DNA from 4 places in the Hymenobacter sp. HD11105 genome. Region 4 is predicted to be linked to each of the others. Evidence: riboswitches for the same ligand, from Rfam matches in the RefSeq annotation. Region 4 holds a riboswitch; each other region holds the start of a gene.
What was found. A riboswitch is a leader RNA that binds a small molecule or an ion and turns the genes downstream of it on or off. The one in region 4 is predicted to bind S-adenosylmethionine.
Positions count from the first base shown of each region.

Region 1: linked by a shared signal. The riboswitch ahead of ACW9KT_RS20790 (ATP-grasp domain-containing protein) and the one ahead of ACW9KT_RS11130 (amino acid permease) in region 4 are both predicted to bind S-adenosylmethionine.
Region 2: linked by a shared signal. The riboswitch ahead of metH (methionine synthase) and the one ahead of ACW9KT_RS11130 (amino acid permease) in region 4 are both predicted to bind S-adenosylmethionine.
Region 3: linked by a shared signal. The riboswitch ahead of ACW9KT_RS03445 (O-acetylhomoserine aminocarboxypropyltransferase/cysteine synthase family protein) and the one ahead of ACW9KT_RS11130 (amino acid permease) in region 4 are both predicted to bind S-adenosylmethionine.

Region 1 covers NZ_JBSWBR010000011.1:62,123-69,564, reverse strand. Annotated here, with positions in the region: gene ACW9KT_RS20820 (MoaD/ThiS family protein) at 63-305, shown strand; gene ACW9KT_RS20815 (molybdenum cofactor biosynthesis protein MoaE) at 359-775, shown strand; gene ACW9KT_RS20810 (NTP transferase domain-containing protein) at 779-1,981, opposite strand; gene moaC (cyclic pyranopterin monophosphate synthase MoaC) at 1,974-2,468, opposite strand; gene ACW9KT_RS20800 (molybdopterin molybdotransferase MoeA) at 2,653-3,867, shown strand; gene ACW9KT_RS20795 (LLM class flavin-dependent oxidoreductase) at 4,032-5,051, opposite strand; gene ACW9KT_RS20790 (ATP-grasp domain-containing protein) at 5,048-6,031, opposite strand; SAM riboswitch class I at 6,497-6,588, opposite strand; gene ACW9KT_RS20785 (putative signal transducing protein) at 6,709-7,044, opposite strand; gene ACW9KT_RS20780 (MFS transporter small subunit) at 7,143-7,286, opposite strand; gene ACW9KT_RS20775 (L-lactate MFS transporter) at 7,328-7,442, opposite strand, start outside.
Region 2 covers NZ_JBSWBR010000011.1:47,134-54,575, reverse strand. Annotated here, with positions in the region: gene metH (methionine synthase) at 1-2,353, opposite strand, end outside; SAM riboswitch class I at 2,425-2,530, opposite strand; gene ACW9KT_RS20740 (M16 family metallopeptidase) at 2,855-4,246, opposite strand; gene ACW9KT_RS20735 (M16 family metallopeptidase) at 4,371-5,717, opposite strand; gene ACW9KT_RS20730 (GMC family oxidoreductase) at 6,368-7,442, opposite strand, start outside.
Region 3 covers NZ_JBSWBR010000001.1:770,135-777,576, reverse strand. Annotated here, with positions in the region: gene dxs (1-deoxy-D-xylulose-5-phosphate synthase) at 1-398, opposite strand, end outside; gene ACW9KT_RS03460 (lysylphosphatidylglycerol synthase transmembrane domain-containing protein) at 669-1,748, shown strand; gene ACW9KT_RS03455 (hypothetical protein) at 1,836-2,249, opposite strand; gene ACW9KT_RS03450 (LysM peptidoglycan-binding domain-containing protein) at 2,483-2,782, shown strand; SAM riboswitch class I at 2,969-3,081, shown strand; gene ACW9KT_RS03445 (O-acetylhomoserine aminocarboxypropyltransferase/cysteine synthase family protein) at 3,455-4,825, shown strand; gene metX (homoserine O-acetyltransferase MetX) at 4,954-5,982, shown strand; gene ACW9KT_RS03435 (homoserine dehydrogenase) at 6,038-7,288, shown strand; gene ACW9KT_RS03430 (murein hydrolase activator EnvC family protein) at 7,325-7,442, opposite strand, start outside.
Region 4 covers NZ_JBSWBR010000003.1:87,152-94,593, forward strand. Annotated here, with positions in the region: gene ACW9KT_RS11115 (LamG-like jellyroll fold domain-containing protein) at 1-893, shown strand, start outside; gene ACW9KT_RS11120 (DUF7033 domain-containing protein) at 945-2,321, shown strand; gene ACW9KT_RS11125 (lipopolysaccharide biosynthesis protein) at 2,439-3,920, shown strand; gene ACW9KT_RS11130 (amino acid permease) at 3,977-5,437, opposite strand; SAM riboswitch class I at 5,793-5,903, opposite strand; gene ACW9KT_RS11135 (EcsC family protein) at 5,998-6,747, opposite strand; gene ACW9KT_RS11140 (Gfo/Idh/MocA family protein) at 6,799-7,442, opposite strand, start outside.

The sequences.
Region 1 (7,442 bases), on a different contig from region 4:
CGATGTACTTTGCGTATGCAGTATCGCGCACAGCAGCCCCACGCCTTGACACTCCTCAACAAATGAAACTTAAACTTTCTCTTTTCGGCATCACAAAAGAAATCGTCGGCAGCTCAGAAGTAGAGCTAACCGCACCTGATACTCAGTCGGTAGGCGGCCTGATGGAGCAGCTCCGCGCTCAGTATCCGCAGCTCGGCGAGCTAACCAGCTTTGCCGTAGCCGTGAATAACGAGTACGCCCCGGATGAGTACGAATTGCACGAGCGCGACGAAATAGCGCTTATTCCGCCCGTTAGCGGCGGTTAAAATGCCCCTAGCCTCGCTCCGCTATTGATTTTCTCTTCCGCAACCTCCTTCTGATGCTCATCGAACTCACCGACCAGCCCATCGACGTGGCCGCTACTATTGCCGCCGTGGAAGCTGATGGCGCCGGCGCCGTCAATGCCTTTATCGGCACCGTCCGCAACCAATCGACGGGGCGGGCCGTGGTGCGCCTGCACTACGAGGCCTACGATGCTATGGCTCTGCACCAGATGCGTCTTGTAGCCGAGCAGGCCCAAGAGAAATGGCCCATGCTCCAGCAAATAGCCGTCGTACACCGCAAAGGCACCCTGGAAATCGGCCATGTGGCCGTAGTAGTGGCCGTATCCACCCCCCACCGGGCGGAGTCGTTTGCCGCCTGCCAGTTTATTATCGACACGATTAAGAAGGTAGTGCCGATTTGGAAGAAGGAAGAATTTGAAGATGGGCAAGTATGGGTAGCCGCGCATCCGTAGACCTTACTCTTTGGCTTGCGCAACGACGGGTAAGGCTAATTCTCGTTGTGCTGCATCCCGCTCCTCAGGAGTATTTACGTTGCGCAACTCCCGCGCATCTGGCGCTTTGAGTACCGCCACATCGGAGTTGATGAGGGCTTTGCGTGGGCAGGAGTAGCCTAAACTCAGAAACCGGAGTAGCGTAGCGTAGCTGTTAGGCTCCCAGATGGTGATGAGAGGCTCTGGGAAGTCGTTGTGAGGGCTTTGGAAGGCCGTGGCCATCTTGTCCGGCTGGCGGTGCGCTACGAGGTGCCGCAGCGTGTTGGCGGAGAGGAAGGGCAGGTCGCAGGCTACGACTAGCCAGGCGGCGTTAGGATCAGATTGGAAAGCGGACAAAATGCCCCCCAGCGGGCCAAGGTCGAGGAAGCGGTCGGGGAGGGGCTGTAGGGTGGCAGGTAACTCGGCGGCTTGATCGGGGCGGCAGGATACGTGCACGTCGGTGCACACGGCGGCGAGCAGGTCGGCGGCGTATTCGCGTTGCTCCCGGCCGTGGTACTGCAAACGACCTTTGTCGGCCTGCATGCGCTGACTTTGCCCCCCAGCCAGCACTAAACCTCGCAGCGGTGGGGCACTGGCTTGCCACCATTGCATAATAAAAGCGGCAATACCGGCTCCATCAGCTATGTCAAGAACCGGAATGAGCTCAGCCTGCGGCAAATGTGCTCGCAAGTATTCGGGCAACTCCTGATCTTGGTTTAGACGCAAAATAAGCTGGACATCAGTCAGACGGTCGAGCTTGCGGTCTAGGGGCTTGGCCGGGTTGAGGATGATAATTTGCTGCTTGGCCCGGAAGTGATTGCCGTTGACCAGCACCAAGCTCTGGTGAGCCAGCCACTCCTGCTGACTAAACTTATCCATCGCCTTAGGCTGATCCAGCCGGCGAAACTGAATTTTATCGGTCAGCTCAGCCGCAGCGCCGGCTTGCAGAATAGGGCTAGCCCCGGCCGCCTCGTCGGCATCGGCGGTGGCGTGGTCGGCATCCACGTAGCCTATGCTCAGCGCGGGCGTTAAGTGGGGCAGCAGGCGAGCCACCAGGTCCTTTATCTTACCACAAGGCGCACCCAGAATAGCCAGCTCGTGCCGACCAAACTCGCCGATATTTGGACGGGCCAGCGCGGCGTGCTTGGTGCGGGGCTTGGAGGGCAAATTGGCGGGCGTATTATTCATCGACATGGTAAAAATCTTTCTTACCGCCCGTTTTCTCGATCAGGCGGGTTTCACTGATAACAATGTTGTGGGACAGCGCCTTACACATGTCATATACCGTAAGGGCAGCTACGGAAGCGCCCATGAGGGCTTCCATTTCTACACCGGTCTTGCCCGTTACGGTAGCGGTGCATTCTATAACTATAGCATCTGGGCCAGCTACTTCAATGTGAACCTGGCAGTCGTCGAGTCCCAGCGGATGGCAGAGGGGAATAAGGTCAGCTGTTTTCTTAGCGGCCATCACCCCAGCCAGGATAGCCGTCTGAAACACCGGTCCTTTCTTGGTGGGTAAGTCGCCGGCCTGCACTAGCTGCACAATTTCGGCTCCTAGTAACACGCGGCTCCGGGCGCGGGCCACACGGCGGGTAGGAATTTTGCCCCCCACATCAACCATGGCAGGTTGACCAGCGGCATTAAGATGGGTGAGCGAGCGGGAAGGATTGAACATAAGAAAATCGTAGGGATGCGCTCCAGTGCGTTCGGCTCAAAACCAGAAAGGCGCACCGAGGTTGTCGCCAAACAAGGTGAACAATAGTATAACACCTTTGCTGGCAACCTAGCTGCCACACGCAATTTATACGTTTCCCAACCAGGAACGCGCCGCGGTTCGTTCCTGCCAAAACCTCCATTCTATGATTTCAGTTGCCGAAGCTACTCGTCTTGTCTTGGCCACCGCCCGCACGCTACCGACCGAAAACGTGCCTTTGCTCGCCGCTACCGGCCGGGTGTTGCATCAAGACCTGACTGCAGACCGCGACTTCCCGCCTTTCAACCGCGTGGCTATGGATGGAATTGCGTTGGCGTACGCGGCCATAGCTGGGGGGCAAATTGACTTTCCTATTGAAGCCACACAGTTCGCGGGTGCCCCACCGCAGCCGTTGCATAATTCCACAGCCGCCATTGAGATCATGACGGGTGCCGTGTTGCCGCCAGGCACCGATACCGTGATACGCTATGAAGATGTGACTTTTCAAGAAGTGAATGGCCAACGCGTAGCCACCGTGCAAGTGCTGCCCGAACACATAGGCCACAACGTGCACGCCCAGGCGGCCGACCGTCGCCAAGGCGATTTGTTGGTGCCCGCCGGTACGCGCCTTGGCCCCGCCGAAATTGCTGTAGCCGCTACCATCGGCGCGGCTACATTAGCCGTCGCACGCCCGGCCCGTCTAGCCATCGTGAGCACCGGCGACGAGCTAGTTGATATCACTCAAACACCCCTGCCCCATCAGATTCGACGCTCTAATGCTGCCATGCTCCATGCCGCTGCCAGCCTTACAGGTGCCATCAGCGAGGCTTTTCATTTTAATGATAATCAGGATGTTCTACGCCAAGGCCTTCCGCAACTGCTAAGCAGCTTCGATGCAGTAGTGCTCAGTGGTGGCGTTTCAAAAGGGCAGGCCGATTTTTTGCCTGGCGTGTTGCGCGAGTTGGGCGTTGAGCAGATTTTTCACGAAGTAAATCAGCGGCCAGGTAAGCCGTTTTGGTTTGGGCAAAAAGCTAATGGGGCAGTGGTCTTTGCTTTGCCGGGTAACCCAGTGTCTACTTTCGTGAATTATTACCGCTACGTGCAGCCCTGGCTGCACGCCTGCCAATTGTCAGAATTGCCCCCCGCAGCGGCCTATGCAGTGTTAGCTACTGAAGTAAGCTTCCGCCCGCGCCTCACCTATTTCCTGCCCGTCCGCCTCGAAATGGCCACAGATGGCCGCTTGCTAGCGCACCCCCAACGAGCCGGTGGCTCCGGCGACTTAGCCAGCCTGCTTCACTGCGACGGTTTCCTGGAATTGCCTCCCGACCAAACCGAATTCTCAGCCGGCGAAGCGTGGCCACTACTGCGGTTTCGGAATTAAAAAATTCAAAAGCTAAGCAAAAAGGTGGTCATGCAGAGGCAAAGCCGAAGCATCTCGCTCGCGCCGTTAGGTGAGTAACTCAACATCAGCACGCGAGATGCTTCGGCTTTGCCTCTGCATGACCGCCAAATAAATAGGTAATCAGCTTAGTGTGGTAGTCTTAATTAAGCCAATACACTAATTACCGAGTCAGAGAACCGCTCCATTTCCTCCAGCTGCGGGCTGCACTGCAAAAGGAAGAAATCAACACCTACGGCCTCATAAGCTCCGATGCGGTCCTGAATCTGAGCAGGCGTACCGGTGAGGCCTGTGCGCAAGCCACGGTTTGATACCGAGTAATCATGCAGCGACACTTGCTGTTCCAATTGCGTGCCGGCCAGCCACTGCTGGTAATTGCTGTAGCCCGCGGCCGAAGCTTGCACGTTGGTAATGCGGTCTAGTTCGCGCTTCACTTCCTGCTCATTATCACGCACGATGCTGTATCCAGCTACCCCAAACTTCATGGGGGGCAAATTCTTCTGCTCGCGGCGGCGGCGCATGTCGGCAATGCGTTGGCCGATTTGCTCGGGCGAGTCGCCGTGCATCACATAGCCGTCGCACTGCGACGAAATAAGGTCCTTCGCCGCTTCCGATTCACCGCCTGCGTACAGGAACGGCTTCTTGGCTGGCTTGGGCTGCAATACGTTGTCTGTCAGCTGATAATACTTGCCCTCGTATGAGAAATGGTCTTTCTCCCACACGTTGGTCACAACATCCAGCCACTCCTTGGTGCGGGCATAGCGGTCGTCGTGCTGCTCGAAGTGCAAGCCGTATTTGGTCGCCTCATCACGCCACCACGACGATACCACGTTCAAGGACAAGCGGCCCGGAGCAATCAGGTCGATGTTGGCGGCCTGCTTAGCCAGCAAGGCTGGGTTATGGAAAGTAGGCCGCACAGCCACCATAATTTCCAGCTCCTTGGTAACCGCTGCCAGTGCTGCCGCCGTGCTCCACGCCTCTAGGGCAGGCTCTTCCTGACCTTTTATATCATTTAAATACAACTCAGCAATGAGCGTGAGGCTATAGCCCCAGTCTTCGCTGCGTTGAGCCAACTGTTTTACATAGTCCCACGACGTAGGCATTTGCTCATCGGGAACGTTGCGGAGCCAACCGCCAAAAATGGGAAGCCAATACCCGAATTTCATATCGTAAGAGCGTTAGCAGTGGTCAATTCAAGTTGTTGTTCCAGGTAATCCACAAAGCGGGCGTAGGGGTCAAAACCTACCACGTTCACGGCGTCGGCCACGAAGTTGGACAAGGCATTGATGTCGTAAAACAGCGCCTCGCCGGTTCGGTCATCTATCAGATACTCAATGCCCCCCACGTCTATTTTGGCAGCAGCTACGATGCGCTCCACGGCCTCAATTATCTCATCGGGCGGCGTAGTAACTTCTACCTGAATTCCTTTTTTTGGTGCTTCAGTCAGGCAGAAGTCGCCGGCTGTAGGCTCGTCCGGAATCTGGCAGATTTCGGCGGGGCAGAGGTTAAAGCTTTCGCCGGTGGTGTACACCTTCATGGCGTATAAAAACTTGCCATCCAGCGTTTCTACGCGGGTAATATGCCCCCCACGCGGCGTCACGTATTCTTGAACCAGCGCCGTTTGGTCGATGCCTAGGTCAATTTGATTGGCGTCAACGGCCGCTTGTAGGCCTTCGGGTGTATCGAAGCGGATAATGCCCGCGCCGCTGCCGCCAATGTTCACTTTCACCACAATCGGAAAGCGCAGCTGCTGAGCCGCATCCACGGCCCGCGAGGCGTGGTTTATCACGAATGACTTCGGGTAGCTCAGTCCCAGCGACTCGAACAGCGAGAGTTGGCGAGCCTTATTAGTCTCAATGGCCGTAGCTGCCGAGCCGTTGATGATACGCACGCCGAGCCGCTCCAAGTGAGTAGCGAAGCCAGCGGTATGAAAAATGCCTTGACCGTGTCCGCGCAGATAAGCCGAAGAACTCATTCGGTTTACTACCAGACTATAGCGGCTTTCCTTTTCGGCTGGGTCAAACAGGTGGTGAGCGGCGTCAATTTTTTCGTAGGGCAAACCGCGGCGGTCCAACTCCGCAAACAGCGGCTTAAACCATTCGGGGTGTTCATAATAAATGCCGATAGGCTTCTGTAAATCAGACATGTTAGGTGATGTAATATGGAAGTGAAAACGGTTGGAATTTGCGCACTCATGGCACTTATGAGTCTGCGCTAAAAAACAGGAAGTGAGGTGAAAACTGGAGCCCTTGGCTCGGCTGGGGGGCTTTTTTCAACTGAAGCAAGCACGACGCGCTTCGGTGAGGCGTAGCTGCAAGCAAGAAGCTGAAAAGCAGAAAGTGGAGTAGGTTCGGACCGTCAGCCCAAGCACGAGTTAGCTTAACTGGCTAACTACGGGTGGGTAACGGAAATGAACAGGGGCATACTAGTCGCTTATAAAAAGCGTCAGACTAAGTTGCCGGCAGGAAAGGGAAAGCGCAAATCAACAACAACCTTGTCCTACCGAGCACATACAACAGCCGGCCTGTGCAGACTGCGCATAACAGCACTGTTGCGAAGCAACGAGGGGTAGAGAGAAAGCGGAGGTGTTGAAAAGGTCCACGGTAACTTGTTTTTATATGGTCAGGACTTGGCACCGTTCCACGGGGAGTGGGGGTTGCCGGCGCTTCACGGAGCCTGTCTCTCTGCGCCTCTGTATAAAAACAATCCTTTGATGGGAAAGAATTGGTAGCACAAATGTACCAACTCGCTTCCTAATATTCCAAATCCTAGTGGAATGCAGATGAATTAGCTTACGCTTGGCTTATATATTTAAGCTAAAACTTACGAAAGTAGCCAAGCCCGCAGTCGGGTAAGTAAGCTACCCGATGAAGTAGAGGCAGTAGCTGTAGCAGCATCCGTTGAGGCATCTTGGTCATCATCATATACTGCCGTCATGAGGGCGGCTTGCTCGGAAAGAACTCGTTGGGCAGCCTCCAAATCCTGCTGTCGTACGTGCAGCCGTACGCCGCCCGAAATAGGTCCGTAGGGTCGGTTTTCGTTGCTTATAAAGCAAGCAATACCAGCCGCTTCCAGCTGATTCTTGGCTAGGTGGGCTGAAATAGAGTTGGCAAACGATTCTAGCAGCACAACTGTACCGTCGGTGGGCTCGGTAAACATAGGATAAGGGTTTCAACTAAAACACAAGAAGCACCCCATTAGGTGCTTCTTGTGGTAAAAACTATACGCAGGCTTCGTCACGGAAGCCGCTTACTAACTTATTTAAACAAGTCCAGTGCCTTAATAAACGTTTGAGAGACGCCCCAAAGCAGCGGCACGCCAACGTAGAGCCAAGCTAGCACCGTTTGTAAGGTAGAAGAAGGCGCGGCGTCGGGAATTGTAGGATTTATACGATTATCCATGCGGAAGATTTTTAACGATTAGATACAGAAAAGCGCGAGCACTAAGCAGCTACTTTCTTGGCAGCAGCTTCTTTGTAGTGATATTTCTCGTTTACAGCCGTCACGAGCATATTGGCAATCAAACCGACTACCAGCACGCCAGCCATCACATAAAAT
Region 2 (7,442 bases), on a different contig from region 4:
CCATCACGCCAAGATCCACGATGTCGAAGTTGTTGCACGCCAACACCACGCCCACGATGTTTTTGCCAATGTCGTGCACGTCGCCTTTCACCGTAGCCAGCAAGATTTTACCGGCCGTTTGCCGCTCCGAACCTTGCTTGTCGGCCAGCAGGAAAGGCTCCAGATACGCCACCGCTTTCTTCATCACGCGGGCCGACTTCACCACTTGCGGCAGGAACATTTTGCCGGCTCCAAATAGGTCACCCACCACGTTCATGCCGGCCATCAGCGGGCCTTCGATTACCTCTAGCGGCCGGCCTACTTGCTGACGTACTTCCTCAGTGTCTTCGTCGATAAACTCGGTAATGCCGCGTACCAGCGCATGCTGTAAGCGCTCGGCTACGGGCAGGCTGCGCCACGCGTCGGCCACCACTTCTACTTTGTCTTTCTGCTTTACCGTTTCAGCAAAGTCGACGAGGCGTTCGGTAGAATCGGGGCGGCGGTTGAGTAGCACGTCTTCTACCAACTCCAGCAAGTCCTTCGGAATCTCGTCGTACACGCCCAACTGACTGGGATTTACGATGCCCATATCCAAGCCGGCGCGAATGGCGTGGTAGAGGAACGCCGTGTGCATAGCTTCGCGAACCACGTCGTTGCCGCGGTAGGAGAAGCTGATATTGCTGACGCCGCCGCTGGTGAGGGCGCCGGGCAGGTTAGCTTTGATCCAACGAACGGCTTCGATGAAGTCCAGCGCGTAGTTGCGGTGCTCCTCCATGCCCGTGCCCACGGTCAGGATGTTGGGGTCGAAGATGATGTCCGTGGCCGGGAAGCCTACTTCGTTCACCAAAATGTCGTAGCTGCGCTTACATATTTCGATGCGCCGCTCCAAAGAGTCAGCCTGGCCGTTTTCATCAAAAGCCATTACGACCATAGCCGCGCCGTACTGGCGCACGGTGCGGGCGCGCTCCTTGAATACTTCCTCGCCTTCTTTCAGCGAAATCGAATTGACGATGCTCTTGCCCTGCACGCACTTCAGCCCGGCTTCAAGCACGCTCCATTTAGAGGAGTCAATCATCACCGGCACCCGTGAAATGTCGGGCTCGGAGGCAATGAGGTTAAGAAAGGTGGTCATGGCCTGCTCCGAGTCGAGCATGCCTTCGTCCATGTTCACGTCAAGGACCTGGGCACCGCCTTCTACCTGGTCGCGGGCAACTTGTAGAGCCTGCTCGTAGGCGCCGGTGCGGATGAGGCGGGCAAAAGCACGGGAGCCGGTCACGTTACACCGCTCACCTACGTTCACAAACAGGCTGTTGGGCGTAATGTCAAACGGTTCTAAGCCTGACAAATGAGTTGCGGGGGGCAAATTGGGTAGTTGGCGCGGTTGGTATTTTTCGGCCAACTTCGCCAGCTCGGCAATGTGCTGGGGCGTGGTGCCACAACAACCGCCGGCCACCGTCACGATGCCTTCCTTTAGATAATTCTCTACCACTGCCGCAAACTCTTCGGCGGACTCGTCGTAGCCGCCAAACGCGTTGGGCAAACCAGCGTTCGGATAAGCTGACACGTGCACATCAGCAATGCGGCTCAACTCCTTCACATATACGTGCAGCTGATCAGCCCCAAGGGCGCAGTTTAGGCCCACGCTTAGCAGCGGCAAATGACTGATGGAATTCCAGAAAGCTTCCACTGTCTGCCCCGAAAGGGTACGGCCCGAAGCATCGGTGATGGTGCCCGAAATCATAACCGGCACAACCCGTCCACCTTCGTCGAAGAACTTCTGGACGGCGTACAAGGCCGCTTTAGCATTCAGGGTATCGAAAATGGTTTCAATTAGCAGCGTATCGGAGCCGCCTTCCACTAGGCCGCGCACTTGCTCGTGGTAGGCAATAGCTAGCTCATCGAAGGTCACGGCGCGGAAGCCAGGGCGGTTCACGTCGGGCGAGAGAGAGGCGGTCCGGTTGGTGGGGCCGATGGCGCCGGCTACGAAGCGCGGCTTATGTGGCTCGCGGGCGGTAAACTCGTCGGCAACTTCTTTCGCAATCCGCGCTGACTCGTAGTTCAGCTCATACGCTAGATGCTCCAGCCCGTAATCGGCCTGGGCGATGGTGGTGCCGCTGAAGGTGTTGGTTTCCACCATGTCGGCCCCGGCGGCGAAATATTCGGCGTGAATGCCCTTGATAATATCGGGGCGGGTCAGACTGAGCAGGTCGTTGTTGCCGCGCAGAGGTTTAGGGTGGTCGGCGAAGCGCGTGCCCCGGAAGTCCTCCTCCGTCAGCGGGTGGCGCTGAATCATGGTGCCCATGGCGCCATCGAGCACCAGAATGCGCTGTTGGAGAATGTCGTAGAGGGGGGAGGCGGGGCGAGTCGTTTTCATAAGGTCTCCTTACTAAAAAGGCGTTTAAACTACCGCCTATCCAGAAAGAGAACCTCGAAATGAGGGCTCCGCACTTATCTTCTTCTGCCCTGGGGGCAAAATGGGAGTTGGCACCTTGTTTTACTCAGGTTGCCAAGACGTCACAGGGCCCAGTCCCTCGGTCTTTCTGGATAAGTAGCTCAGCAAAGATACAGTATGATGACGAAAAAAGTGCAACGTGTAACCCCACCCATTAGCCATGGCTTCATTCAAGCATAAAGCTTAGGGAAAGGGAGGGAAACAGCTTTCAAAATTAGAGCTAGAAAACTAGAGAGCTAGTTCCCCTCCTCAGCTGAGCAGGGGCTAGGGGTGGTTGACAATCGTTGCACAGTTAAGTAGAACTAGCTATAGCTGATGTTCGGTCGCTCCGGCCAACCACTCCTAACCCCTCCTCAGCTGAGGAGGGGAACTAGCTCTCTAGCCTTCTAGCCTTCTAGCTGACTACTATGGGCTGTATAACTTCTACAGCGCCTTCTTTCGCTCGGCCTGAAATTTCTTCAACTGTGGATCAATCTGCTTTTTATCACCCACCACCACAATGGTCATCTCATCAGGACGGACATATTTTTTGGCCGCATCCTGCACCTCTTTCGGAGTAATGGCGTGAATCTCTTTTACTTGATTTGTGAGGTAGGTGTCGGGGAGACCATGCAGATCGAGGAAATTAAGCTGGCCGATAATGCCAGCCGGCGTAGAGTTGCGCAGCACAAACAGGCCGGCTTCGTAGTTTTTGATGCCTTCCAGTTCGGCTTCCGTCGGCGCTTCTTTTTGCAAACGCTCAATCTCGTAGACGATTTCCTTGAGTGAGTTGCCCGTGTGCTCGGTGGTTACGTCGGCTACTTCGGTCCACTCACCCACGCGGTAGCGAGCATTTATGCTGCTGGAAGGAGAATACGTATAGCCTTTGTTCTCCCGAATATTACTGGTAATGCGCGAGCCAAAAGAGCCCCCCAATAAGGAGTTCATCACGCGCAGGCGCATGTAGTCGGGGTGCGTGGGGTCTATCACGGGTAGGCCAATGACTAGCGTAGACTGCGGCGCACCGGGCCGATCCTGTACCATCAAGTCAGTTTTAGTAATGGGCTTGGCAATGGCAATGCGCGGGGCGGGGCCTTTCGTCCAGTTGCTTAGCGAAGAGGTAACAGCTTCGCGCATAGCCTTCTCATCAAACTTGCCAGCAGCGTATACTGCCGTGCGCTGAGCACCAAATTGCTTGGTGTAAAAATCGCGCACCTGCTCGGGGCCATAGGCATTTACTTCGGCATCAGTCGGAATGTCGCGGCCGTAGGGGTGCCCTTTGTACATGGCCATGGCAAACTTGGTGCGAGCCTGGGTACCGGGTTGGGAGCGGGACAGGTTGTTCTCGCGCTTAAAGTCATTCTTGATGCGCTCAATCTCGGTAGGCGGAAAGGCGGGGTTCTGAACCACATCGGCCATTAGCCGCACGAGCTCCGGTCCGTATTCCGACAGCACCGAGCCAGTGATAAACGTTTGGTTGGGCCCCACAGATACGCTGAGCGAGCCCCCCATCCGAGCGGCTTTTTCCGAAATCTCCTTGGCCGAGAGTGTCGTGGTGCCTTCCCGCATCAGGCGGCCAACGATGTCGGCCAGGCCGTTTTCGTTGGCCGCTTCGTGCACGTTGCCGACTTGCACAACCATGCTCACCGTCACTTTCGGAATTTCACCGTAGGGCACCAGTGTGGCTTGCAAGCCATTGTCGAGAGTAAATTCCGTTTTGGCAGGTAATGTGAAGTCGCGGGGCGTGCCGCCGGCGGGAGGTGTTTGTTTTTGGGCAAAGGCCGGCGCGCTGAGGGCGCATGCGGCGCTTAGTAAGCCGATAACTATATTTTTCATGAGTAAGTCTTTGGGATTTGGAGCGAAGTGCTAACCTGGGCTTAGTAAGTGTTGGAAAAAGCCCCCCAGCGTTCTGAAAGTGCGGACTACACAGCCCGCGCTGCGTGGGAGGGCAGAGGTGCAGCTAGCTCTTAGCCAGTGGGTTCACCGTGAGAATGGTCCGGTTGGTGGTCCGCAGATACTCACGCAGCGTCTTCTGCATCAGCTCCGGCGTTACTTTCCGAAACTCGCTTTCCAGTTGGTTGATACGCTTGGGGTCATTCTCAAACAGTGCGAAGCTGGCCAGCAAATCAGCTTTGCCGAAGCCATACAGTTGGCTTATCTGATCATACAGGTCGGAGCGCATCTTCACGATGGCCAGATCCAGCAGCTCTTGACTTACGCCTTCTTTGTCGAGTCGCTGAATTTCACGGTCCAGCACGGCCACCACCGAGTCGGCCGAGACGTTTTTGTCATACACCAAGCTGCCATCCCAGAGCATAGGGCCGTTATAATTGAACATGTTGCCCAGACTCGAGTTGATGCCTCCACTGACTGAGCCCGTGTAGCCGCGCTCCTGCACCAACGCTTGATATAGCCGACTGTCGTTGCCCTGGAGCAGAATCTGGTCGAGCAGGCCCATGGCGTAGTACTCCGGCGTGTTCTTGTCGGGCATGTGGTAGGCAAAGGCGAGGGCTGGTTTGGTGGCTAGCTTGTCATCTTTGCTGAAGCGCTGCTCCTTCTCCTGACGAGGCTCGCTGAGGTCTACTTTGGGCGGTGGCGTACCCTGCGGAATATCCTTGAAGTATTTCTCAATCCAAGCCATTGCCTCTTTAGGATCGAAGTCGCCCACTACGACCAGCACGGCGTTGTTGGGGGCGTAATAGGTCTTGAAGAAAGATTGTACATCCTCCAGGTTGGCTGCGTCGAGGTCTTTCAGGTCGCCGTAGAAGTTGTGGGCGTTGTGCCAGTTTTTGTTGGCATACTGGGGCATATCCAACCACGGAAAGCCGCCATAAGGTTGGTTGAGCACGTTTACCTTCACCTCATTCTTCACCACGCCCTGCTGGTTAGTGAGGTTTTCCTGGGTGATGTTGAGGCCGCGCATACGGTCGGCTTCGGCCCAGAGCATGGTTTCGAGCTTGTGGGCGGGCACGATTTCGAAGTAGTTGGTGAAATCGAAGCGGGTGGAGCCGTTCAGGATGCCGCCGTTTTTCTGCACCACCTGGATGAACTCCATCTTGCCCAGGTTTTGGGAGCCCTGGAACATCATGTGCTCAAACAAGTGGGCAAAGCCGGTGCGGTTGCGGGGCTCGATGCGGAAGCCGATGTTGTAATAAGCCGCAATGGTAGCAACGGGCGCCGTTTTGTCGGGCGAGAGCACCACTTTCAGGCCGTTGTCGAGGGTGTAATAGTCTACCGGAACCTGGTAGGTCGCGACTTGGGTGGCCTGCGTAGTTTGCGCTTGGGGGGCATTTTGGCCGCTTGCCACACCCGAGGTTGTTTTCTGACTACAGGAATTTAGGGTCAAAAAGCCCCCCAAACCCAATAGTAGACTTGGGAGAAGACGTCTTGATGAAAGCATAAGTAGTGGAGGCTTGAAGGTGGGAAAATTTAGGTTTTGATCTATTAAGAAACTGTACCATTCTGCTAAAAGATGGTATTCTTAATCGAACCGTTGCTTTCCCGTTCAGCTACACTTCTACCTTCAAGGTAGCTAGTTGCTTGGTTGCTACAAACAACTCCCTGTGTGGCACAATCGTGATTTGGCCGTACTCCTGCAGCAATTGTCGATAAGCTTCTTCCACTTGGCGTGGTTACGGTCAAGGTCATAAAGGCCGAAGGCGATTACGGTGCCACCCTTGCGCGTCCAACCGTATTTTAAAAGGTCGTCATGCAGGGCGAAGCATCATGCGTGTTTAGTTGCTGCACTAACTCACCAAACCCGAATCTCATGCTGAGCTTGCCAAAGCATCTCTACCGATTGTTATAATCCAAGGTATTGCAATGAAGCGGGTGAGATGCTTCGACAAGCTAAGCATGACGGCTCTTTGTGTTGTTTTGATAATCAACTAAACAACGAGCAAACCAGCCGTGCCTGCGGCACGGCGTCCCCGCCTCAGCTGAGGCGGGAAGTGCTGTTCAGGTATCTCTTCTTTGCTCGCTTTCTAAAAACTTATCGGCGGTGCGTAGGCTCAGGGCCATAATGGTGAGAGTCGGGTTGACGCTTAAGGCACTTGGGAATACCGAGTTATCGCAGATGTAGAGATTGGGCACGTCGAAGGCGCGGCCATCGGCATTTACCACGGCATCGTCGCCGGAGAGGCCCATGCGGGCGGTGCCGATGACGTGTGTCGAGCGGGGGAAACTCCAGATATCGGAGGCACCGGCCGTTTCCCAAATGCGGCGCATGAGCTGCTCGGCGTGGCGATTCATGCGGATTTCGTTTTCGTGGTAAGTGAAGTGCAATCGAGGCTTGGGCAGGCCGCGCGCGTCTTTTTCCTCGGCCAGCTCCAGGAAGTTATCCTCGTGGGGCAAACAATCGCCCAGGATGTTGATGCCAGCAATGTGGTTGTACTGACGCATGTAGTCGCGCAATTTTGCTCCCCAGAACTTCCGCTCCCGCACTACTTGGCTGGCAAACGTAACGGGCATCATACCAACGCTTTGTAATAAGTAGCCGCCCGCAAAGTCGGCATCCGCCGGGCGGTGGGTGTCCTCGGAAATTAGCCCCCCAGGAATGCCCTTATAGGGTCGGATATCTTCTGGGAAGGTGCCCCACACTTGCACGCCGAGATGTGCCATAAAGTTGCGCCCAACATGACCGCTGCTCATGGCTAAGTCATTAAGTAGTAGTAGTCGAGGTGTTTCAATAGCGCCGGCGCAGATAAACAAATGGCGGCAACGCTGGCGCTCGGTGATGCCGTTGTGCTCATACACCACGCCCGTTACGCGGCCCTGCTCGTCTCGCTCAATCTCAGTTACGAAGCAATTGGGGCGAATTTCGGCACCATGCGCTACGGCCAGGGGCAGAAACGTGACGTCCATGCTGGCTTTAGCGCCGGTGCTACAACCGGCTTGGCAGAAGCCGCGGTTGGTGCAGGCCTCGCGCCAACCTACACCCTCTTGGTAGTAGCGCGCCGATAAGGCTGCGTTGGCCGCCGGCGAAGTTTGAATACCAAGTTGCTGACAGGCTCGCTCCATAAGCTGGGCAGCA
Region 3 (7,442 bases), on a different contig from region 4:
ACGGCCATGCCCAGTGCGGCACCAATGCTAGTACTGCTGTGGCCCACTCCGAACGCGTCGTACTCGCTCTCCTTACGCTTGGGAAAGCCCGACATTCCACCATAGCGGCGATTGGTTGGAAACTGGTTACGACGACCAGTCAAAATTTTGTGGCCGTAGGCTTGGTGGCCCACATCCCACACTAACTGATCGTAGGGCGTATTAAAAACATAGTGTAGAGCTACGGTCAGCTCTACTACACCTAAGGAAGCACCAAAATGGCCCCCATAAATAGAAACCGAGTCAATGATGAATTGGCGCAGCTCCTGGCTCACTTGCACTAATTGGTCCTCGCTGAGCTTTTTGAGGTCATCAGGCGAGTCAATAGCCGCCAGCAGTTCACCGGGTTCAACAATCATCTTTCGGAAGGGCAAAAAGTAAAATATAGCTGAATAACAGATTGGGAATTCAAAAGGTTAAGCCCTTTCAAGTTTCCTGCCGAAGGCACCTGGCAAAGGTACGACTTTTCGTTAGGGCCGGTTGTTGCAGGGCATCGTGAAACCTACCTCAAGCATAACAGGCTACTTTTTTCTATTTGACTGGCAGCAGCCCAGGCCATTCTTAATGCGTATCTAATGTAGTCGCTCCCAATATTGCCTACTTTTACCTCAGCACCCCGCCTCTCTCACATGCCCCTCACCCAGGATAATCAGGAACAACAACTTCTTGATAAGCTAAAGCCCTCCCGTATCATTTTGCCGGTTTTTATTGGCTTAAGCGTGGTGGGCTTTATGTTTTGGCGCAGCTACCGGCCCGGCGACTTAGCGCCCCTAGCGAATGCCAAGCTACACTGGCTGTTTGTCATGGTGTTGGTGCTGATAGCCCGCGATTTGGGTTATATTTACCGTATTCGCCACATCTCGGAGAAAGTGCTGAGCTGGCGCCAAAGTTTGGACGTAATCATGATCTGGGAGTTTGCCTCCTGCGTGCTTCCTTCCGCCGTGGGGGGTACGTCGGCAGCCCCTTTTCTGCTGCACAGGGAAGGTATTTCGCTGGGCAAATCGCTGGCGTATGTCATGGTGACTGCACTGCTTGATAATGTGTATTATGTGGTCACGGTGCCGCTGGTGGTGTGGCTGGCCGGCGATGCGCTTTACCCGCACGAAGCCCTGCAAGGCGGTTTTGTCACCACGCTGCAAATTGCCTTTGTGCTGAGCTACCTGATGGTGTCACTGTACTCCGGCATTATGCTGTATGCGCTTTTTATTAATCCGCAATCGGTGAAGCGCCTGCTGGTACGACTTTTCTCCTTCAAAGGCTTGCGGCGCTGGCGTTCCAAAGCGTATCAGCACGGCAACGAGATGGTGTGGGCGTCGGCTCAGCTACGCGGCAACGCAGCCAGATATTGGGTAGAAGCGGCCCTGTCCACGGCCTTCGTCTGGACGGCACGTTACCTAGTTATTGGCTGCATTATCGCGGCTTTTATAGATGTGAGTTGGGGAGAGTTTGGGTTAATTTTCAGCCGCAATCTGATTTATAAAGTGGTGCTGCTGGTGGCTATTACTCCCGGCGGTGCGGGCATTGCCGAGGGAGCTTTTCCTACTTTTTTCGGCAAGTTTATCGGTACTCCCACCATGACCAATTTTGTGGTGCTCCTGTATCGTATCGTTACTTACTATCTCTATTTGGTGCTGGGGGCCATTTTCCTGCCTCGCTGGATAGCCCGGGTATTTGGTAAGCATCGGGTGAAGGAAGTAATGACTTCGTAGCGAACTGCGGCATACTTATATAACCCCACAAAAAAGCCCCCCAACTCAGTGCTGGGGGGCTTTTTTGTGGGGTTAAGAGCTGACAAACTAGTCAGCTTCCAACATCATTTGCTCGCCGTTTACACCGCGCAGCGTGATCTTCTTATCTGTCAGATTTACTACGTCGAAGCTCATCGAAGTAGTACCACCATCAGGCGTGAGGGTGATTTTTTTGCCAGGCTGGTCGAAGGTATACTTGCCTTGCATCGACTGCTGGGGCGAGGTCATGTTGAAATTACCATTGGCGTAGAAGCGCAGTTCGGTGTCTTTGTCGGCTGAAGTTTGAGCCACTTTGTCACCGCTGGCGGTGGTTTCCTTATCGGTTTTCCACACTTTGCTTTCGGTGCCATATAGCATGTTGGTTTCGCCAACTTTGTTTTCCTGCTTACAAGCAAACGTAAACAACGATACCAGCATCAACAGGCTGGCTAAATAGCGGAAAGAAAGGACAGTAGTTTTCATAAGAAGGAGAGCTAAGGTTTAAGAGAGATTTGGAAAGGAAGTGCGTTGTGAGCATACATTGCAGCAAAGCAATGTTGCGCTTCTTACGCGCCCCGCTGCAAAGGGTTAGCTACGCTGGGGGGCATTTTGGGCTCCGCAACTTATTCGAAGCACCGGCGTAAGACGACCTGACAGCATGGCCGTCAGGCACATGCGTTATCTGCTGTTTTCTCCTTCTCACCTAATCTACGACCATGGGACTGTTCGATTTCATAAGCAATAAGGGCGAAGAAAAACCCGTACAGCCAGCCGTTAAGCCTAATCAGAACGCTAACACTGACTTCTTTGGCAACGCCAACCAGCCGGCCGCTGCTACCGCCGCCCAAGGCACGCAGTACACGGTGGTCAGCGGCGACTCGCTCTCCAAAATCGCCAAAAAACACTATGGCGACGCTGCTAAGTGGCACCAGATATATGATGCTAACAAGGCGACCATCGGCGCAAACCCTGACCATATCGAAGTAGGTCAGGTATTGAATCTGCCCCAACTATAAAATAGTGCTTTGCTTTTCTGTTCGTAAAAAAAGCCCCCCAGACTTGGCCTGGGGGGCTTTTTTGTTTTATTAAACCTGCTTGCGGCAAGCCAAAAAACTTTTTGCTGCATTTGGCGTTTTCAATCCGATCCGTACATTTACGGCCACCTACCCGGTACTTCTCGTTAACGACGGGATAGTTTTTCAGATTTATACAGAAGCGGCGAGAGAACAGGCTCCCTGACCCGCTGGCAACCTTCATCATGTGAAAGGTGCCAATTCCTGCCCGCGTGGCCAGTTGCTCGCGGGAGATATAAGCTCAGCGCCATGAGAAACTCCTCTTCCCCCGACTTGCTCCCCCCGTTTGCCCCCGCTGCCCCCGTGCGTGCGGCTTGGCTTGCGGATTTTCGTGTTTTAGCTCCGGCCCCGGACCGTTGCCAGACCGCGCGAATGTGTTGTTGTCGCGTGTGTTGTTGCTAGCCTATTTGGCCTAGCCTCCCAGTTTATTCTTCTGCTTAACCCGCGTCGTGTTGGGCCCGCGAGCCGCTAGCCGACGGGTTCTTCTCGCCTCCGCCTAGCTTCCCTTTAGCTCCGGAGCCTGTGCAGTCTGCTGCTTAGTGGCGGCCCTGTGCGTCTGATTCTCAGCAATGTAATTACTCTTCCTATCTGACACCACTTCCATTCAGCCTTCCTATGTCCACGCAAAATCTGCACTTCGAAACCCTTCAACTACACGCTGGTCAGCAACCCGACCCTACCACTGGCTCCCGCGCTGTGCCTCTTTATCAAACAACTTCTTACGTGTTCAAAAACGCCGAGCACGGTGCCAATCTATTTGCGCTCAAGGAGTTTGGCAATATCTACACCCGCCTGATGAACCCCACCACCGACGTATTTGAGCAGCGGGTGGCGGCGCTGGAAGGCGGAGTGGCCGCGCTGGCTACCGCCTCGGGGCAAGCGGCGCAGTTCCTGGCGCTGAATAATATTTTGCAGGCCGGCGACAATTTCGTGAGTACCCAACACCTGTATGGCGGCACTTATAATCAGTTTAAGGTAGCATTCAAGCGGTTAGGTATTGAGGCCCGCTTCGCCGATGGCGACACGCCCGAAAGCTTCGAGGCTCTAATTGATGAGAACACCAAGGCCCTTTACCTCGAAACCATCGGCAACCCAAGCTTCAGCATTCCCGATTTTGAGCGCATTGCTGCCATTGCTGATAAGCACGACCTGCCGCTGGTCGTGGATAACACCTTCGGGGCGGGAGGTTATCTATTCCGGCCCCTGGAGCACGGTGCCCACATTGTGGTCGAGTCGGCTACGAAGTGGATTGGCGGCCACGGTACCAGCATTGGCGGCGTAATTGTCGATGGTGGTAAGTATGACTTCGGCAACGGCAAGTTTCCGCAATTCACGGAGCCCTCGGAAGGCTACCACGGCCTGGTTTTCAATGATGTATTTGGTAAGGGCGGACCTTTTGGCAACATCGCCTTCATCATTCGGGCGCGGGTAGAAGGCCTGCGCGATTTTGGCCCCGCCATCAGTCCCTTCAACTCCTTCCTGCTCCTGCAAGGCCTCGAAACCTTGTCATTACGCGTCGACCGGACCGTGGAGAATGCCCAGAAGCTGGCCGAATGGCTGGAGCAGCATCCCCAGGTAGAAGCCGTGAATTATCCGGGCCTGAAAAGCAGCCGCTACCACACCTTAGCTCAGAAATATCTGAAGCGGGGCGCGGGGGGCGTCCTCACGTTCAGCATCAGAGGCAGCAAAGACACAGCTACTCACTTCATCGACAATCTAAGGCTAATAAGCCACTTAGCCAACGTAGGCGACGCCAAAACTCTCATCATTCAGCCCGCCGCTACCACTCACCAGCAGCTCTCCGATCAAGAGCAAATTGCGGCCGGCGTTACGCCCACGCTGCTGCGCATTTCGCTGGGCTTGGAACACATCGAGGACATTAAGGCTGACCTGCAAAGCGCCTTCGACGCGGTGGCCGAAAATGCCCCCAGGATCAGCAAACCGAAGGAGATACCTTGCCCGAGCCGGCTGTTGAACACCCCGTAGTACTGGAAGTCTAACGCGGGTTAGTCCTGCACTCAGCGCCGTTGCAGCGGCCTGAATGCAGCAGTACTACATCTTATCGCGCAGTTTTCTCTAAGCTGAAATAACCCTTTGAGCTGCCAACCCTATCCATGACGGAACCCCAGTTCTACACGCTTCCTGCTCCGCTCCCGCTCGAAAGCGGAGCCACATTGTCGCAGGTGCGCATTGCGTATCATACTTATGGTACGCTCAATGCTGCCCGCGACAATGTAGTCTGGGTGTGCCATGCCCTTACGGCCAACGCGGATGTGTTCAGCTGGTGGCCTGGTTTGTTTGGGCCTACCTACCATTTCGATCCGGCCAACTGGTTTATTGTGTGCGCCAATGTGCTCGGTTCGTGCTACGGCACCACGGGCCCGCTCGAGGCCACCGGTTCAACGGGTGCGCTGTATCATGAGTTTCCGCTGCTGACCATTCGGGACATGGTGGCGGCGCACGAGAGTTTATGCCAACACTTGGGTATCCATCAGATTCATACGCTGATGGGCGGGTCGTTGGGCGGGCAGCAGGCGTTGGAATGGGCCATCCAACAGCCTGCTTTATTCGATCATCTCGTGTTATTGGCCACTAATGCCCAGCATTCGCCCTGGGGAATTGCCTTTAATGAAGCTCAACGGCTAGCTATTTTCGCCGATCCTACTTATTTCTCGGCCACTCCGACTGGGGGGCAATTTGGTTTGAAAGCTGCACGTGCCGTGGCCTTGCTCAGCTACCGCAGCTATGAGGCGTACGCCAATACCCAGCATGAACCCGACGGGGAGAAAATCACCGATTTTCGGGCCAGTTCCTACCAGCAGTATCAGGGCGACAAGCTGGTGGCCCGCTTCAACGCTTACACCTATGTGGCCTTGTCCAAGGCCATGGACTCGCACAATGTAGGCCGAGGCCGAGGGGGCATTGCAGCGGCGTTAAGCCAGATCAAAGCCCGCACTTTGGTCATCAGTATTAGCTCCGATGTGCTGTTTCCGCCCAGCGAGCAGCAACTCTTGGCTCACCACATTCCCGGCGCCAAGTACGTCGAAATGGATTCGGGCTACGGCCACGATGGCTTTTTGATTGAAACCGCGCAAATCACGCATTTTCTCGAGCGTTTTTATGTGCAGACGCTTGCTCACTGAGGTAGGCACTTGCATAATCCTGTCGTCTTATTCTTTCCGCATTTAGCATACTCGTATGATATCTGATAAAAGTCGGCTGCGCATTGGATTGATTGGGTTTGGCTGCGTAGGGCAAGGGCTGTACGACATTCTGCAAAAGCTGCCCGAGTTTGGCGCCGTCGTGAAGCGCATTGCGGTCAAGAGTCCCACCAAGCCCCGCACGCTACCCGCCGGCCGCTTCGATTTCCACGCCGACGACCTGCTCACCGACCCCGACCTGGACGTGCTGGTAGAAGTAATCGACGACGCCGACGAGGCCTTTCGCTTGGTGAGTACGGCCCTGCGCCACGGGCGCCAGATCGTGACGGCCAACAAAGCCATGGTTGCCCGGCACTTGCCCGAATTGGTGCAATTACAGCAACACTACGGCGGCACTCTGTTGTATGAGGCTTCTGTTTGTGGCAGCATTCCTATTATCCGCACCCTCGAAAGCTACTTCGGCAGTGAGCCCCTACACCGTGTGGGGGGCATTTTTAATGGCTCATCCAACTACGTGCTCTCCCGCATGAGCGAGGAGGGCTCCGGTTACAGCGCAGCCTTAGCTGAAGCCCAAGCTTTAGGCTTCGCCGAAACCGATCCTACACTCGATATGGGCGCTTTCGATCCGCGGTCGAAGGCCGTTATTCTGGCGGTGCACGCTTACGGTTTGCTCTTGTACCCTGATCAGGTTCTTAACCTAGGCATTGAAAACATCACTGCTCAGGATATTCAACAAGCGGCGGCTGGGGGGCAAAAAATAAAAGTTGTAGCCAGTTTGCAGCGCTTAGAAGACGGCCGCATCACGGTGCTCGTGACACCGCAGTTTGTGAGCGCCGAATCGCCCTTCTACACAGTAGAGCGCGAATTCAACGGCGTAGTCATCGAAGCCGCTTTTGCCGATGCCCAGTTTCTGCGCGGCCGCGGTGCTGGTGGTCATCCCACCGGCTCGGCTGTACTCGCCGATTTGGCCGCCTTGCGCCAAGGTTACCGCTACGCTTATCATAAGCACTCCTCCCCCACTGCGCCCATCTACACCACCAATTACGAAGTGGAAGTCTGCGTGCGCGGCGCCAACCCCACCCTTCTGCAGGCGCTGGGGCTGCAGAACGGCGTTGCTCAAAACAGCCCTGATTCAGCCTACGCAACTGGATTTGTTCACTTAGAAACGCTCCTTCAACTCCGCGACGAGCTACGCCAGCAAGGCGTTTTCCTGGTTCGTACTGGAGAGATACGCTTTGCAGCTGGGGGGCAAAAACAGGAGCAAGCTCCGGTTGAGCTGGCGTTTTAGGCTAGAAGCACGAATAGCTTGTAATACACCCGTGGTTTACTTGCGTCCCAACCAGCTTTCAGGGTTTAGGTTGGAACTGTTGCGCCACACCTGAAATTGCAGCTCCGAAGTACCTTCCGAGTTGGTGTACACTGTACCAATCGACTGCTTGGCC
Region 4 (7,442 bases):
CAAGTGCAGCCGTGTACTTTGGCGTATTCAGCCGCGGAAGCACGGGAGCTTATGATTTTCGCCTTCGCTCCGCTAGTGGCTTAAGCTGCTCTGGACTATATACGCGACCTGCGAATGATGGCACTTGGGGCCCTGTGACGACAACTTCCACCTCAACCTCACTTCTAGTCGCTCAGCAACGCTACCGTGCCGAGTACATCCAGGCTGGTACAGCGCTCATTGCCCCCGTGGTTGCTATTAGCGGCGATTCTGTTTTGTGCCAAAATGGAAATACCCAACTCACGGCTTCCGCGTCTGGGGCCCAGTCTTATCGGTGGAGCAATGGAGCTACCACGCCTACCATCAGCGTAGCGCAACCGGGTACGTATACGGTTACAGCAACTTTTGCAGCGGGTTGCACCAGCACGCGCAGTCGCCAAGTAATAGTGCGGGCTTCTGCGCCGGTTCCTGCTTTCGCTTTGGGTCCTGATACTACCGTGTGCGAGGGCACACCTTTGCTGTTGCGGGCTCCGGTCGGTAATGCGTATACCTACCTCTGGTCAGATGGCTCGACGGGCAGCACGCTGCTGGCCCGACAGGGCGGAACGTACACCGTGACGGTGCGCAGCGGATGCAACGCTCAGACGGCGAGTCGCACGCTCATCGCCAACCTTTGCGTGCCCAATATTATCACGCCCAATAAAGATGGCCGCAACGACGCATTCGTGGTTTCCTCCTACAACGTGGGGGAATGGTCGGTGGCTATCTATAATCGTTGGGGCAAGGAGATTTACAAAACCGAGCGCTACCTCAATGACTGGGGCAACAGTGCGGCACCGGGCGTATATTATTATATGCTGCGACGCAATGCCACTAACAGCACGCTTAAAGGCTGGGTGGAGGTAGTGCGTTAAGTCAGGTTATAAGAATCGGGGCATATACTTAAACCATGTATTTTCGTCCTGATGCCTCCTGTTACCCCTCCCCCTCTTGTAAACCAGTCTGTTTCGCGGGAAATGTGCTTGGCTTACGTGCTTCGGCACTTCTGGCAAGCATACGAGGCAGTGCCGGCAGTCATTATTGATTATCCCAACACTCACTCCCAACTGGAAATAGCTGACAGCGCTGATGGTTTCTTCCAAGGTCAGCACCCCTACCCGCCTGCTCCCACCTGGCGCGAGTGGCAAGGGCAGCTCATTCCGGTTTTCTTTGATACCCAGCCCGAAAAGCCGCTGCTGGAGCTACTGCCTAGCGGTCGCGCACTCATTCACGCCGATTTAATTTCGGCGGCTTTCTATTTGCTCAGTGGCTGGCAGGAGTATTTTTCGGAAGAGCGCGACCAGCACGGGCGGTTTCCCTACGCGGCCAGCGTGCAGCGCCAGTACGGCTTCGTGACGGTGCCCCTCGTGAATTACTACTTCGATATTCTGCGGGCCGCGGTAGAGCACATTACCGGCGCCAAGTTGGGCGCGCGCCGCTGGGGGGCAAATAGGGGTCGATTCGCGGCCTTCATTACGCATGATATTGATAACCTGCATGGCGCATGGAAAGCCCCAGCCAAAGCTGCGCTGCGCGGGGGCAACCTTATCCGCTTCGCACACTTGCTGGTCCGGCGCCTGCAAGACCGCGACGCCTGGAACAATCTGGAGGAAGTGCAGGCCGAAACGCAGCGCTGGGGGGCAAAATCAACGTTTTTCTTTCTTCCCGAACACCGTAAAGCCGCTAACAACACACCTAACGCTGACTACCGGGTCACTTCCATAATACCTCGAATTCGGGCTTTGGAAGCAACTGGATCTGAAATTCAACTTCACGCCAGCATTGGCACTTCCACCAATATCAACCGACTTCAGCAGGAGGCTGCTCATGGTATAAGTACGCCCACGACTGTACCTGGCATACGATTTCACTACTTACAGTGGGAGCCGCGTATCACGCCGGGCTTAGTCGATAATTTAGCATTCGAATACGATTCTACCTTAGGCTTTGCCGAGCACTTTGGCTTTCGCAATTCGTACTGCCTCCCGTTTTACCCTTTTGATTTTAGGAAAGGTAAAGCATTCGACTTCCTGGAAATTCCGCTGAACGTGATGGATGTTACCCTGCATCATCCGAAGTATCTTCAACTGGAGGCCGCCGAAATCTTGCCGGCCCTTACGCCCATGTTCCAAGAAATCGAAAGGTTTGGCGGCGTGTGCACGATGCTCTGGCACAATGAGAATTTTGCCCCCCAGAACCAAACCAACGGCCCCCGCCAATTCCAGGAACTCCTGCACTACCTTCGCGGCCGGGATGCGGCTTTTGTTAATGGCGCGGATGTCTGGAACCATCTGTCATCCTGAGGCACGAAGGACCTTATCATGGTAGAACAGGCCGTGGTTACGTCCGTCGTTCTAAACGAATAAGGTCCTTCGTGCCTCTGGATGACAGTAGGGTTTTACCAATCAACTTAAGAACTCTTGGGCATCGTTCAACGGCAGGGGCTGCGTAATACCATTATTGCCTATATCGGGCTGGGGCTGGGCTTCGTAAATACCGTGCTGGTGCTGCCCAACCTGCTGGCCGCCGACCAGATCGGGCTCACGCGGGTGCTAGTGGCGGTAGCTACTATTTATGCTCAACTCGCAGCCTTTGGGTTTGCCAGCACCGGCATCCGTTTCTTCCCTTATTTCCGCGACAAAGCCAGTGGTCACCAAGGGTTTCTGCCGATGCTGCTGGGCGTGCCGCTCCTGGGATTTGCCGTCGTGACAGTGGCTTATGTACTAAGTCGGCCTTTGCTGCTGGCACACTTCGAGAGCGACGCGGCCTTAATGAATCCCTACTATTTCTGGGGGGCAATTTTGGCGCTGTTTATCCTGCTTTACTCCTTGCAGGACGCATATTTGAAGGCCCTGTACCAGACCTCGTTTTCGTCCTTTGTGCAGGATATTTTGCTGCGCGTGCTCACGGTAGTGGCGGCGCTACTATTCTCGCTGGGGTATTTGTCCTTTCATGCTTTCGTGCTGGCTTTCATTGGCAGCTACGGCTTGGCTACGCTGCTGCTAATGCTGTATGTGATGTACCTGGGCGAGTGGCACTTACGCCCATCACGGGCGGCGCTAGGGGTAGTGCCGGTGAAGGAAGTGCTCAGTTTCAGTGGATTCGTTATTCTGTCCAGCTTGTCGGGCACTATCATTGGCTCCATTGATGCGCTGATGGTGGGCTCCAGCATTAACCTGGCCGCGACGGGCGTGTACACCACGGCTTTTTTCATCAGCACCGCCCTCACCATTCCGGCCCGCTCCCTGAATAAGATTGCGTTTCCGCTCTTGGCCGAATACTGGAAAGCCCAGGACATGCCGCGCATGGCTAATTTTTACCGCAGCACCACCCGGCTCAATACTGTAGTGGGATGCTGGCTGGCGCTGGGCATTGGTTTAAATCTGGATTTTATTTACTCCCTCATGCGGCCCGAATTTGCGGCTGGCGCTACGGCTGTACTGCTGCTGTTGGCTGGTCGCCTTTTCGATAACATTACCGGCGTCAATGGCTTGATTCTCGTCACCTCACCCCGCTACCGCTTCGATCTGTTTTTCAACATCACGCTGGCCGTGGCCACCGTGCTGCTTAACTTGTTTTTCATTCCGCTATACGGCCTGACGGGCGCGGCCCTGGCTACGCTATTGGCCATGACCAGCATCAACGTGGCACGCACCTGGTTTGTGTGGCATGCCTACGGGTTGCAGCCCTTCGATTTGCGTATTCCGCTGGTGTTGGGAATAGCAGGCGTGGCGGGGGTGGCTGCCTGGCTGCTACCCTCGATACACTCCGTATTCATTACCATGCTGCTGCGCTCGGCAGTGCTTACAGGTATCTATGGGGGGCTTTTATTGCTGACACGGGCCGTGCCCGAGCTTCAGGATATTATTCAAAAAGCCTGGAAAAAGGTGAGGCGCACCTAATTAAAAGGCCCTTTCCGACCAAGGTCAGGCAGGGCCTTTTTGCACAGCGATATCACCTAAGCGGGTTGCTTGGCGGCTTCTTGAGCTAACCGCAATTTGCTGCGCTTCTTGCCATAGGCATAGTAAATCACGAGTCCAGCTGCCAACCAGATGATGAGGCGCAACCAGGTATCCCAGGGCAGCGAAACCATCATCAGCAGGCAAGTTAGGATGCCCAGGATAGGAACGAGTGGCACCCAAGGCGTGCGGAACGCACGCGGGGCGTCGGGTTGCTGCTTGCGCATGATGAGTACACCGAGGCAGACCATCACGAAGGCCAGCAGTGTACCAATGCTAGTCATTTCGCCTACTACTTGAATAGGCACCAAGCCAGCAAAGGCACTAATTAAGGCTGCCAGCAAGACGTTCGACTTATAAGGTGTTTGGAAACGAGGATGGATTTCGGAGAAGATTTTGGGCAACAAACCATCACGCGACATGGAGAAGAACACCCGCGACTGACCCAGCAAATCCACTAGAATAACGGACGTGTAGCCCACCAGAATAGCAATGATAATGGCTTGGCTGAGCCAGGCATACGGCGTTTTCTCGATAGCAATGGCAACGGGCGCGGCGCTGTTCTTGAACTCAGTATAATTGGCTAAGCCCGTCATGACATGCCCAAACAGTACGAACAGGATGGTGCACACCACCAGCGAGCCGATAATGCCAATAGGCATGTCGCGCTGGGGCTTTTTGGCTTCCTGGGCCATGGTGGCCACAATATCAAAGCCAATGAACACGAAGAAGATAACTCCCGCTCCGCGCAAGATTCCGCTCAATCCAAATTCTCCAAAAGTGCCCGTATTGGCCGGAATATAAGGTTGATAGTTGGCCGGATCGATGTACTGCCAGCCCAGGGCAATGAACACCAGCACCACCGACACCTTAAGAGCCACAATCGTCGCATTGACCCAGGCCGAGCCCTGCGTACCCCGAATCACGACGGCCGTAATAGCCACCACAATCAGAATAGCAGGCAAATTCACGATGCCGTGCACCACCGAGCCATCGGCTTGGGTCGCCGTTTCAAAGGGCGACATAACCAGCTGCGCGGGAATATGTAGGTCGTATTTTGATAGAAACCGCGTCAAGTACTGCGACCAGCTTATAGCCACCGCCGCGGCGCCCACCGAGTATTCGAGCACCAAATCCCAGCCGATAATCCATGCAAATAGCTCGCCCAGCGTGGCATAGGAATACGTGTACGCCGAGCCCGCTACCGGCACCATGGAGGCAAACTCGGCGTAGCACAGGGCTGAGAACGCGCACCCGACGGCTGCCACCAGAAAAGAAAGTGTAACGGCTGGCCCGGTGTGGTTGGCGGCCGCAATACCGGTGAGGGAAAACAGGCCCGCTCCGATAATTACCCCAACACCGATAGCAACCAGGTTGAAGGCACTCAGGCTGCGTTTAAGCGTGTGGGAGCCAGTTTCGGCCGCTTCTGCGCGCAGCAACTCCAATGATTTTTTGAGCATAATGGGTAGCACGAAGCCCTGCCTCGTGACGAATAAATGAAGGGGAAATAGTGAGTTGTGCCCAAGCCAGAGGAAGGTCAGGCCGCCAGCAACTAGCTAGCGTGTTAGCATTGAGCCAGCAGACAAGCTGACCGCCTTCGAAACAAATACAAGCGGAACGAAGGCAGGCAAAAAAGCCCTCCAGCGGCTCGTATTAGCTACTAAAGCTTGGCAACACCAGAAAAACGAGGAAAGTATTGGCTGCTCAACAACAGCAACAACCCATGTCCAAACAAACGGCCGCGGCGCCGCTTAGGCGTGGCGGAGTGGCGGAGGAAAACGAGGCGGGTCGGATGTGAACGTTCACGGCAATCTGTTTTTATATGGCCAGCAATACTTTGCGCTAACCTCGGTTGGCACCGTTCCAGCAAAGCTGGGGGTTGCCGGCGTTTCGTCGAGCCTTTCTCTCCACGCCTCTGTATAAAAACAATCCTTTGATCAGAAAGAATTGGGGTCGCAAAGGTAGGCCTCGACTAAGCGTACTTGCAAATACCACTAATCTTTCTCTGCTGTTGCGTGGCCTACCTAGCGCTGGGGGGCAAAATAGTGCCTGCTGCCCCTAACTGACGCATGCGGTAGCAATTCATGGCCGTTTCACCGAGTTGCTCGATGAGGCGGTAGTTAGCTACTGCGCCCACCGCCGCCCCAATTACGGGTACCAGCTGGGCCAGCTTCGCCAGGTCAATGTAGTCGCGGTACTCCTGCTGGAAGGTACGCCAGTCGAACTCGTTTACATCGGTGGGCAGAGTGTGGCGGTAGGTGTCCCACTCGGCAATTCGGCGGTATACATCATTGCGGGTGTGCTGACTGGAAAACGCCAGCTGGAAGATGTGGAGCAAATACAAACGCTCGGTGTAGTCGCGCACGTCGTGGCCATAGAGGGCGGCAACGTCGAAAAGGAGCTTTAGCTTAAGGCCCAGCAGCAACGGAAAATCGGCCAGCCCTAGTAAAAAGCCCCCCGCGCCCGTTACAGCGCCTTCGGCCGAAGCTGTGTTGCGGTAGTAGCGAATGCGGGTGCGCACGGCCGTTTCTCGCTCTGCCCACGGCGCCTTCAGCAGTGGCTGGCGCGTGGTGTGCATCGACCCAAACAACACCCCGCGCACCATTTGCCGAATGGCCGTGGTAATAGCCTCATGCACGCGCTCGGGCAGCAGCGCATTAAGCCGAATCTGTACTCGCCGCGTGAAGCGGTTCATCAGCGACGGCGACTTCTGCATTCGCTGTTGCCAGGCGCGGAGTTCAGTGAGGGCTTGTTGGTCGGGGGAGTTCATGCGGATAGTTACGTAAAACAGATAAGTAGTTTTTATCTGCACTTCCCCACGTCATTTCAAGCTATAAATGTGCTCAATAATCTCCACCACTTTTACTCCTTGCTGCGCGTTCGTTTCAGCTGAGCCACCATTTCTAACTGCTTCCACCACCTCCTCAATTACTTGCACATGATTGGCGGCGCTGCCTTGATAGAAGCCGTAGTGGTTCGCGGGATTGGTGGGCAGTAGCGGCGGGCACTCGTAGTCGCGGATGTGGCAGTGCTCCACTTTGTCCATGTACTGCCCGCCGATGCGCAAGCTACCGTGCTCGCCGATAACTGTGAGGCTGCTTTCCAGGTTGCGGTCCCAAACAGCGGTGCTATAGTGCAAGGTGCCGGTGCCGCCGCGCACTAAGTCGAAGGTAACGAGGCCACTGTCTTCAAACTCGGTGAGGTGCTGATGGTTGAAGTCGTGGAAGCGGGCTTGCAGGTTGGTGACGTCGCCGAAAACCCAGTAGAGCAAGTCGATAAAGTGGCTGAACTGGGTGAAGAGCGTGCCTCCGTCCTGGGCGCGGGTGCCGTGCCAGCTGCCGGGGCGGTAGTAGCGGGCGTCGCGGTTCCAGAAACAATTGATTTGCACCATGAAAATGCCCCCCAGTCGGTTCTCTTCTATCACCTGCTTCAGCCAGACGGCCGGCGGTGAGTAGCGGTTCTGCA